Linked DNA regions of Hydrogenophaga sp. SL48. The protein of the gene in region 2 binds, or shares a complex with, the protein of the main gene of each other region. Links are inferred from orthologs where the notes say so. Each region holds a gene or a part of one and is shown on either strand. Other genes may lie near its edges.

Region 1 (4,421 bases), 180 kb from region 2 along the record:
CGCATCTGCCCGTGCGTCAACACCGCCCTGGGACGCCCACTCTGTGGCAACCGCGAATCGTCCCGCCGCCCCTCCACACGCCACAGCCCCCTCCAGTGGCGCAATGGCTTTCTTTCAGAACAACACCCGGGCGCTGCTCACAGGGCGGTTGCGATGTGCGGCGGCGCGCTCAGCAAGACATGCCGCGGAACCGGCTTTGCCGGGCCGCAAGCGGCACAGGGGGAGATTCGAATACCTGGGCCGGAGAACGCGCATGTCGCCATCGGCCTGGCGCGAGGTCTCAGCGAGAAACAGAACTCAAGCCAACGAAGCAGGCCGAAGCCACACGATGCACCGCTCAGCATCCAACCCCGGAACCACCAACTGTTCCACGTGAAACACCGACACCTCAGAGGGCAAGGCGGCCAGCTCATCCGCAGGGTGTTTGCCTTTCATCGCCATCCACACCGCCCCGGGTTTCAGCGCCGGACGCGACCAGGTGGTGAAGTCCACCAGCGAGGCGAACGCGCGGGAGCAGACCACGTCGTAACCACCGCCCTCTTCTGCTTTCAAGGATTCCACCCGCGCATGGATGCCGCGCAGGTTCGGCAGCTTGAGCGATGCCGCCACCTGCTGGATGAAGGTGGCCTTCTTGAGCACCGTGTCCACACAATGCACCTGAATCTGCGGGCAGGTGATGGCGATCACCACACCCGGCAGCCCGCCGCCCGAACCGACATCCAGCAACTTCACGGACTGCCCGCCGGTCTGGCGCAGCAGCGGCGGGATGGCGGCGAGGCTGTCCAGCAGATGGTGGGTGAGCATTTCCTGCGGGTCGCGCACTGCGGTCAGGTTGTAGACCTTGTTCCACTTGGCGATCAGGTCCTGGTAGGCCAGCAACTGGTCGATCTGTGCGGCCGACAAGGCCAAGCCGAGTTGATTCAGCCCAGCCTCCAGGGCCGGCTTCAAAGCCGATGAACTCATGCGCCCTGCTCTTCCGTCAAACGCGCGAACCCCTTGAAGCCACCTTTTTTCAGGTGAATCATCAACAGCGAAATGCTGGCCGGGGTGATGCCCGAGATGCGTGCGGCCTGACCCAGGGTCTCCGGCCGGTGTTTCGCCAGCTTCTGCCGCGCCTCGAACGACAGGGCCGTGACCTGCGCGTAGTCCAGCTCGGCCGGCAGCTTCAGGTGCTCGTGGTGCGAGGCGCGCTCCACCTCGTCCTTCTGGCGGTCGATGTAGCCCGAGTACTTGGCCGCGATCTCCACCTGTTCCACCACCGGGTCGTGCAGCTCGCCCAGTGTTTCACGTGAAACCACCGGACGGGCGTCTTCATCGTCCGGCCGAGCCACCGGGTGGTACTTGCCCCCGTCCATGCCCAGCAGGTCGGCGTAACCCACGCCCGGGCGGCGCAGCAGGTCGAACAGGTTGTGTTCGTGTTCGATGGTCTTGCCCAGCACCCGCTCGCTCTCGGCCGCCGGCAGGTTGCGCGGGTTCACCCAGGTGGACTTGAGGCGTTCGGTTTCCCGCGCCACGGCGTCGCGTTTGCGGCTGAAGGCGTTCCAACGCGCGTCGTCCACCAGGCCCAGCTGACGACCGACTTCGGTCAAGCGCATGTCGGCGTTGTCTTCGCGCAGCTGCAGACGGAACTCGGCCCGGCTGGTGAACATGCGGTAGGGCTCGGTCACGCCCTGAGTCACCAGGTCGTCCACCAGCACACCCAGGTAAGCCTCGTCGCGGCGCGGCAGCCAAGGCGCCTCGCCTTTCACCTGCAGCGCGGCGTTGAGCCCGGCGAACAGGCCCTGGGCGGCAGCTTCTTCGTAGCCCGTGGTGCCGTTGATCTGACCGGCGAAGAACAGGCCCTGGATCTGTTTCGTCTCGAAGCTGTTCTTGAGCGAGCGCGGGTCGAAGTAGTCGTATTCGATGGCGTAGCCCGGGCGCAGGATGTGGGCGTTTTCCAGCCCCGGCATGCTGCGCACCAGCGCGTACTGAATGTCGAACGGCAGGCTGGTGCTGATGCCGTTGGGGTAGACCTCGTGCGTCGTCAGGCCCTCGGGCTCCAGGAAGATCTGGTGGCTGTCCTTGTCGGCGAAGCGGTTGATCTTGTCTTCCACGCTCGGGCAGTAGCGCGGACCCACGCCCTCGATCTTGCCGGTGAACATGGGGCTGCGGTCGAAGCCGGAGCGGATGATCTCGTGCGTGCGCAGGTTGGTGTGGGTGATCCAGCACGGCACCTGTTTCGGGTGCGGCACCGATTGCCCCATGAAGCTGAACACCGGCACCGGCTGGTCGGGGTTCATGCCGCCGGGCACGCCGTCGCCGGGCTGTTCGGTGCACTTCGAATAGTCGATGCTGCGGCCGTCCAGGCGCGGCGGCGTGCCGGTTTTCAGGCGCGCCTGCGGCAGTTTCAACTCCTTGAGCCTGGCCGAGAGCGACACGGCCGGTGGATCGCCCGCGCGGCCAGCGGCATAGTTGTTCAGGCCGACGTGGATCTTGCCATCCAGAAAAGTGCCCGCGGTCAGCACCACTGTGCGGCTGCGGAATTTGATGCCCACCTGCGTGACGGCGCCCACCACCCGGTCGCCCTCCACCATCAGGTCGTCCACCGCCTGCTGGAACAGCCACAGGTTCGGCTGGTTCTCCAGCATGCGGCGGATGGCGGCCTTGTACAGAATGCGGTCGGCCTGGGCGCGGGTCGCGCGCACCGCAGGGCCTTTGCTGCTGTTGAGGATTCGGAACTGGATGCCGCCCTCGTCCGTGGCCAGCGCCATCGCCCCGCCCAGCGCGTCCACCTCTTTCACCAGGTGGCCCTTGCCGATGCCGCCGATGCTGGGGTTGCAGCTCATCTGGCCCAGCGTTTCGATGTTGTGCGTGAGCAGCAGCGTGGTGCAGCCCATGCGCGCGGCCGCCAGCGCGGCCTCTGTGCCGGCGTGGCCACCACCGACGACGATGACATCAAACTCTTGGGGGTACAACATGAAACGGCTCCAGGGACACAAGCGGGGGGTCTGTGCCCGACAATGCAGGCGGCGATGTTTCACGTGAAACACACCCCGGCGGACCAGACCCGGCCCGGCGGAAAGCCCGCTATTTTCCCATCAACCCGCCTTTGCCGCTTCTTTGCCGATGAGCATGCCCTTGCGCCACCCCCTGCCGGGACTCGGCCCCAAGTCGCTGGCCATGCTGGCCGCTGCGGGCATACCGGACCGCACGGCGCTCGAACGGCTGGGCGCGGTGGCCGCCTACCTGCAAGTGAAACGTGCCGGTCAGCCCGCCAGCCTCAACCTGCTCTGGGCGCTCGAAGGTGCGCTCACCGGGCAACCCTGGCAGACCGTGGCGCGCGAGGAGCGCACCCGCCTGCTGCTGGCGCTGGACGCGGCCCAAGAAGCCACACGCCGGTGAACCGGCTTCTGCTTGCTCGTCGCCCCTCGGCACAACGTCACACAGCGCTTGACCCATAGACAGTCCAGCCCAAGCGGGCGGCGCCGTCAAAGGCCAACATGGCAGGCGCAGGAATCCTGCGCAGGTACGCTGCCACAATCGATCGCATGAGCACCTCCACCCCCCTCCTCGTCTTCGCGGGCAGCACGCGCGCCCAGTCCTTCAACCGCAAGCTGGCCACCCAGGCCGCCGCCCTGGCCGGCGCGGCCGGCGCGCAGGTCACGCACATCGAGCTGGCCGACTTCGACGTGCCGATGTACAACGCCGACCTCGAAGCCCAAGGCACGCCGCGCGACGTCGTCAGGCTCAAGGAAATCTTCTTCGCCCACCCGGCGTGGCTGGTGGTCTCGCCCGAGTACAACGGCAGCTACACCGCGCTGTTGAAAAACACCATCGACTGGGTGTCCAGCCCCATCAAGGGCGACCCGAACTGGTCGAGCGGCACCAAGCCCTTCGCGGGCAAGGTCGTGGGCCTGCTCTCGGCGTCGCCCGGCGCGCTCGGGGGCCTGCGCAGTCTGAGCCACCTCGCACCGCTGCTGATGAACCTGCAATGCTGGGTGGCGCCGAAACAGTTCGCCCTGTCCAAGGCCGGGGACGCGTTTGATAGCGAGGGTCAGCTGGTCGCCGAGTCCGCCCGCAGCAGCGTGCAGGGCGTGGTGGATCAGGTCCTCAACGCCGCACAGCGCTTGAACGGCTGACACGGCGCAGCGCAACGGAACGCACGGCATGTCAAAGTGCCGGCCCCCGGCTGCTCACCTTGCCGGAGCGCGAAACGCGCCGCATGAGGTGACCCGCCCCAGGGCACCGCCGGGCCGGCTTCGCCGGACGGCCAGTGCCGCCCCCTCGGGGGGTCGCGCGCAGCGCGGCGGGGGGGCCGGTCTAAGGCACCTTGGCTTGTTGCAATATTTGCTCGGCCAGCAGCTCGTAGTTGCCGCCGAAGTGGTGGTCGCCCTTGAGCTGCACCGGGGTCACGAGTTCGGTCGGGGTCGTGGGGCAGATGG
Region 2 (4,324 bases):
GTGTTCCGCGTGCTGATCGACACCTTTGTGCACCGCTACATGGACCCTGCGCTCCGCCCCACGGTGGTGGCCGGTCTGGATGCGCGCGGCTTCATCATCGGCTCGGTGGTGGCCTACGAGCTGGGCGTGGGCTTTGTGCCGATCCGGAAGAAGGGCAAGCTGCCCTTCACGACGGTGGAGGAGACCTACGAACTGGAATACGGCAGCGCGACGGTCGAGCTGCACACCGACGCCGTCAAGGCAGGGGACCGCGTGCTGCTGATCGACGACCTGATCGCCACCGGCGGCACCATGATGGCGGGGCGGCGGCTGCTGGAGAAGCTGGGGGCCGAGGTGATGGAAGGTGCGGCCATCGTCGACCTGCCCGAGCTGGGCGGGTCGGACAAGTTGCGAACATCGGGGTTGCCGCTGTTCACACTGGTCGATTTCGCAGGGCACTGACGCCTCCACGGGTCTGACACCCGGCTGCCCCGCGCAACCGGTCTCAGAGTTTGCCGTACTGGGTTTCGCTCAGCTCGGAAAAACCACTGTGTGACTCCGGCTCGGGCGCATCGGGCGGCGGCTCCATGCGGTGTGCAGGCATCGCAGGTTGCTGCAAGGCCTGGCGAAAGGCACTCACCTCTTCAGGCGCCACGGAGGACGGCACACGTCCGTTGGGCAACGGCGTGTCGGGCGCAGGAATGGCCGTGCCGCTGAGAGCCGCCTCGCGCTGGGTCTGCGCCGACACCGCCGCCTTCAAGGCCATGCCGCGCTGGTCGTGGGCCGCCTTGCGCCGCCAATACACGGCCTGCACCTGCATCGAATGGCGCGAGCGGGCGCTGCTCTGGATCCAACGCTCAATCTCCAAAAGGTACTCGTCGGGCATGGCCTCGGCAGGCAATGCCAGATCCACCAGCACCAAAAAGCCGTCGCCGCTGGTGTCGAGCGCGAGCACCTTGAAGTCGTAGCTGGTGGACAACACCCCGGCACGGATCAACGACTCTCGAACCACCGAGAACAGCTGCTCTCGGCGCAGGACACGTCGACCGCGCCTCGGCGAGATCAGTGGCAAGGTCGTCTGGCTGAAAGAGCGGCGCGGTTTGCTCCGGCCACCGCTTCCGCCCGCATCGGATTTTTTGGCTTGTAGCCAGCGCAACAGGGACATGGCCGGAGTATGCCTTCAGGTCAGCGGGTTGGAATGAGGGAAATGCCGCATTTGCCCAGCGAATCGTAACAACTGGACGACACAGGCCGCCGTCAGGTCACGGCCACGCGTTTGGGCTTGTGGTACATGCGACGCGCCAAGACCGCCGCCATGGCAACGGTGAGGTCCAGCGCGATCGAAGGGTAACGGGTCGACAGTTCGCGAAAACGCAAAGGCGTCATGCACCACAACCGGGCGTGACTGCCGGCATTCACCGTGGCGCTGCGTGGCAGGTGGCTGAAAAAAGCTCCTTCGCCCAGAATCGACCCGGCACCGACCACCGCGATGCGCACCCGGTCCTTGTCGTCTTCGTAATGCACGGTGAGGCTGCCGCTTTCGACGAAGTAAACCGTCCGGTCCTTCACGCCCTGTTCGATCAAGACCTGCCCCTGCTGGAGGCTCACAGGCTGAAGGTAATCCCCGAGCGTGGTCCATTGAGCCTCCGTCAGGTTCAGAGGAACAGCGTCCAGCGCACTGCAGACCCGCATGGCTTGAGCCAGCGACTGGATGTCGTAACGCCCAGTGGACATCTGAGAGGCATTCATCGACCCACGATAACGGCGGCAGCGGCCTGAACACAAGCACAATTTACCGATGCTTACAGCTTCGCTCCGAGCGGTTGCGTGCAGACACCAGACGGCGACCCGGTTCACTTGCCGATGCAGAAGCGGGAAAAGATCTCACCCAGCAGGTCGTCCGCACTGAACGCCCCGGTGATCTGATTCAAGCTGTGTTGCGCCAGGCGCAGCTCTTCGGCCAGCAGGTCCAGGTGCTCGGCACGGGCCTCCAGGCAGGTCTGCGCGGCGGCCAGATGCTCAGCCACGCGGTGCAAGGCCTGCAGATGCCGCTCGCGCGCCATGAACAGGCCATCGCCCGCGTGCTGCCAACCGGCCAGAGTGAGCAAGCCCTGGCGCAGGCCTTCGATGCCCTCACCGCTTTTGGCGGATATCGCCAGATCACCGGCCCGCAGACGCTCAGCGAGTGCCGCCTGCTGAGGTGCGCCACACTGGTCGAGCTTGTTCCAGACCTGCAGCACCGTCACGCCCGCCGGCAAGGCCGCTGAGATCGCGGCGTCCGCCGCCTGGTAGTCGGCACCCTCGCACCGCGTCAGGTCGTGCAGGAAGAGCACCGCATCGGCCGCGTCGATCTGCCCCCAGGCACGCTGAATGCCGATTTTTTCGACCTCGTCCACGTCGGCACCTTCGCGCAGCCCGGCGGTGTCGATCACGTGCAGAGGCACGCCTTCGATCTGGATGGTCTGCTGCACCACGTCGCGCGTGGTGCCCGCAATCGGCGTGACGATGGCCAGCTCGGCGCCCGCAAGCGCGTTGAGCAACGAGCTTTTGCCCGCGTTCGGCTGACCGGCGATCACCACCTTGAGGCCGTCGCGCAGCAAGGCGCCCTGGCGCGCCTGGGCCTGCACATCGGTCAGCGCCGAGCGCAAACGGGCGAGCTGCCCCTCGGCGTCGGCTTTTTTCAGGAAGTCGATCTCTTCTTCGGGAAAGTCCAGCGTGGCTTCAACCAGCATGCGCAGGTTGACGAGCGCATCCCGCAGCGCGTGGATGCGCTCGGAAAACACGCCCGCCAGCGAGCGGCTGGCGCTGCGCGCGGCGGCCTCGGTGCTGGCGTCGATCAGGTCGGCCACCGCCTCGGCCTGGGCCAGGTCGAGCTTGTCGTTCAGGAAGGCGCGTTCGGTGAACTCGCCCGCGCGCGCGGGCCGCAGGCCGCTCAGCAGTGGCAAGCCATTGGCATCGGCCGACTGTGCGACTTGCAGACAGCGCGCCAGCAGCAACTGCAATACCACCGGTCCGCCATGACCCTGCAGCTCCAGCACGTCTTCGCCCGTGTACGAATGCGGCCCCGGAAACCACAGCGCCAGGCCATGGTCAATGGGCTGACCGGCTGCGTCGAGAAACGGCAGGTAGGTCGCCTCACGCGGCTTCAGCGCGCGGCCCAGCAGGGCCTGCACGAAACCCACCAGTCCCTTGCCCGACACCCGCACGATGCCCACCGCTCCGCGACCGGGCGCGGTGGCGATGGCGACGATAGGGTCACGGGAGGCAGAGAGCATGGATTGAGAGGATAAAGCGGAAAAACAAAGGGCCTGCAGATGCAGGCCCAATGACGTGAAGTGTCCCTTACCAAAGACACCGAGGAACCTGCTTTGCCGGGCCTCTGGTGTCGCCCCCCTTTGAAGGGGGGAGCCGCGAAGCGGCGCAGGGGGTTACTTCCTAAACAATTCGAACGGATTCGTGATCTTCAGCGGCACGCCCATGCGCTTGTTGATGAAGGACTGCTGGGCGATCGTCAGCACGTTGTTCGTGATCCAGTACAGCACCAGGCCGGCCGGGAAGAAGAAGAACATGACCGAGAACATCAGCGGCATCAGCCACATCATCTTGGCTTGCAGCGGATCCGGCGGCAGCGGGTTCAGCGCGGTCTGGATGATCGTGGTCAGCGTCATGATGAACGGCAGCACGAAGTACGGGTCTTTGGTGGACAGGTCGGTGATCCAGCCCATCCAGGGCGCGTTGCGCATTTCCACCGACGACAGCAGCACCCAGTACAGCGCGATGAACACCGGGATCTGGATCATGATGGGGAAGCAGCCACCCAGCGGGTTGACCTTTTCTTCCCGGTACATCTTCATCATTTCCTGCTGCATCAGCTGCGGGTTGCCCTTGAGGCGCTCGCGCATTTCGGCGACCTTCGGGTTGATGGCCTTCATCTTGGCCATGCTGCGGTAGGCGCTGGCGTTGAGCCAGTAGAACGCGGCCTTGAGCAACACCACGAGCAGCACGATCGACCAGCCCCAGTTGGCGACAAAGCCGTGGATCTTCTCCAGCAGCCAATACAGCGGCTTGGCCAGGATGGTCAACCAGCCGTAGTCCTTCACCAACTCCAGGCCCGGGGCCACGGTTTCGAGCACCGTCTCTTGTTGCGGACCAATGAACAGGCGCGCATCGAGCTTCTGGCTCTGGCCGGGGGCCACGGCAGGCAGCGTCGTAATCGCGCCGACCGAGTACAGGTTGTTGTCGACCTTGCGGGCGAAGTTCTCCCGCACGGTGCCGTCACCCAGCAACCAGGCCGAAGCGAAGTAATGCTGCACCATGGCCACGTAACCGTCGTTCGATGTTTTCT

Evidence for each region. Proteins that work in one complex are often made in the same cells at the same time.
Region 1: the proteins of mnmE (region 2) and mnmG are in contact, whole or in part, in a solved structure (PDB 9HIP), measured with the Escherichia coli proteins. The link is inferred for Hydrogenophaga sp. SL48 from one-to-one orthologs.

What each region holds. Positions count from the first base shown.
Region 1 is NZ_CP063400.1:4,582,498-4,586,918, reverse strand. What follows is about bases 459-3,367. They hold mnmG (tRNA uridine-5-carboxymethylaminomethyl(34) synthesis enzyme MnmG), read right to left. Parts: upstream 2,958-3,367; coding sequence 960-2,957; downstream 459-959. Other genes in these bases: IM738_RS21670 (TfoX/Sxy family protein), read left to right, coding at 3,118-3,367; rsmG (16S rRNA (guanine(527)-N(7))-methyltransferase RsmG), read right to left, coding at 459-963. Also shown: more of rsmG, read right to left, coding at 298-458; more of IM738_RS21670, read left to right, coding at 3,368-3,381; IM738_RS21665 (NADPH-dependent FMN reductase), read left to right, coding at 3,528-4,118; IM738_RS21660 (AcvB/VirJ family lysyl-phosphatidylglycerol hydrolase), read right to left, coding at 4,300-4,421. UniProt on the Escherichia coli protein: NAD-binding protein involved in the addition of a carboxymethylaminomethyl (cmnm) group at the wobble position (U34) of certain tRNAs, forming tRNA-cmnm(5)s(2)U34.
Region 2 is NZ_CP063400.1:4,404,821-4,409,144, forward strand. What follows is about bases 1,044-3,855. They hold mnmE (tRNA uridine-5-carboxymethylaminomethyl(34) synthesis GTPase MnmE), read right to left. Parts: upstream 3,255-3,855; coding sequence 1,833-3,254; downstream 1,044-1,832. Other genes in these bases: IM738_RS20810 (hypothetical protein), read right to left, coding at 1,044-1,144; IM738_RS20815 (Crp/Fnr family transcriptional regulator), read right to left, coding at 1,237-1,728; yidC (membrane protein insertase YidC), read right to left, coding at 3,408-3,855. Outside these bases: IM738_RS20805 (adenine phosphoribosyltransferase), read left to right, coding at 1-441; more of IM738_RS20810, read right to left, coding at 485-1,043; more of yidC, read right to left, coding at 3,856-4,324. UniProt on the Escherichia coli protein: Exhibits a very high intrinsic GTPase hydrolysis rate. Involved in the addition of a carboxymethylaminomethyl (cmnm) group at the wobble position (U34) of certain tRNAs, forming tRNA-cmnm(5)s(2)U34.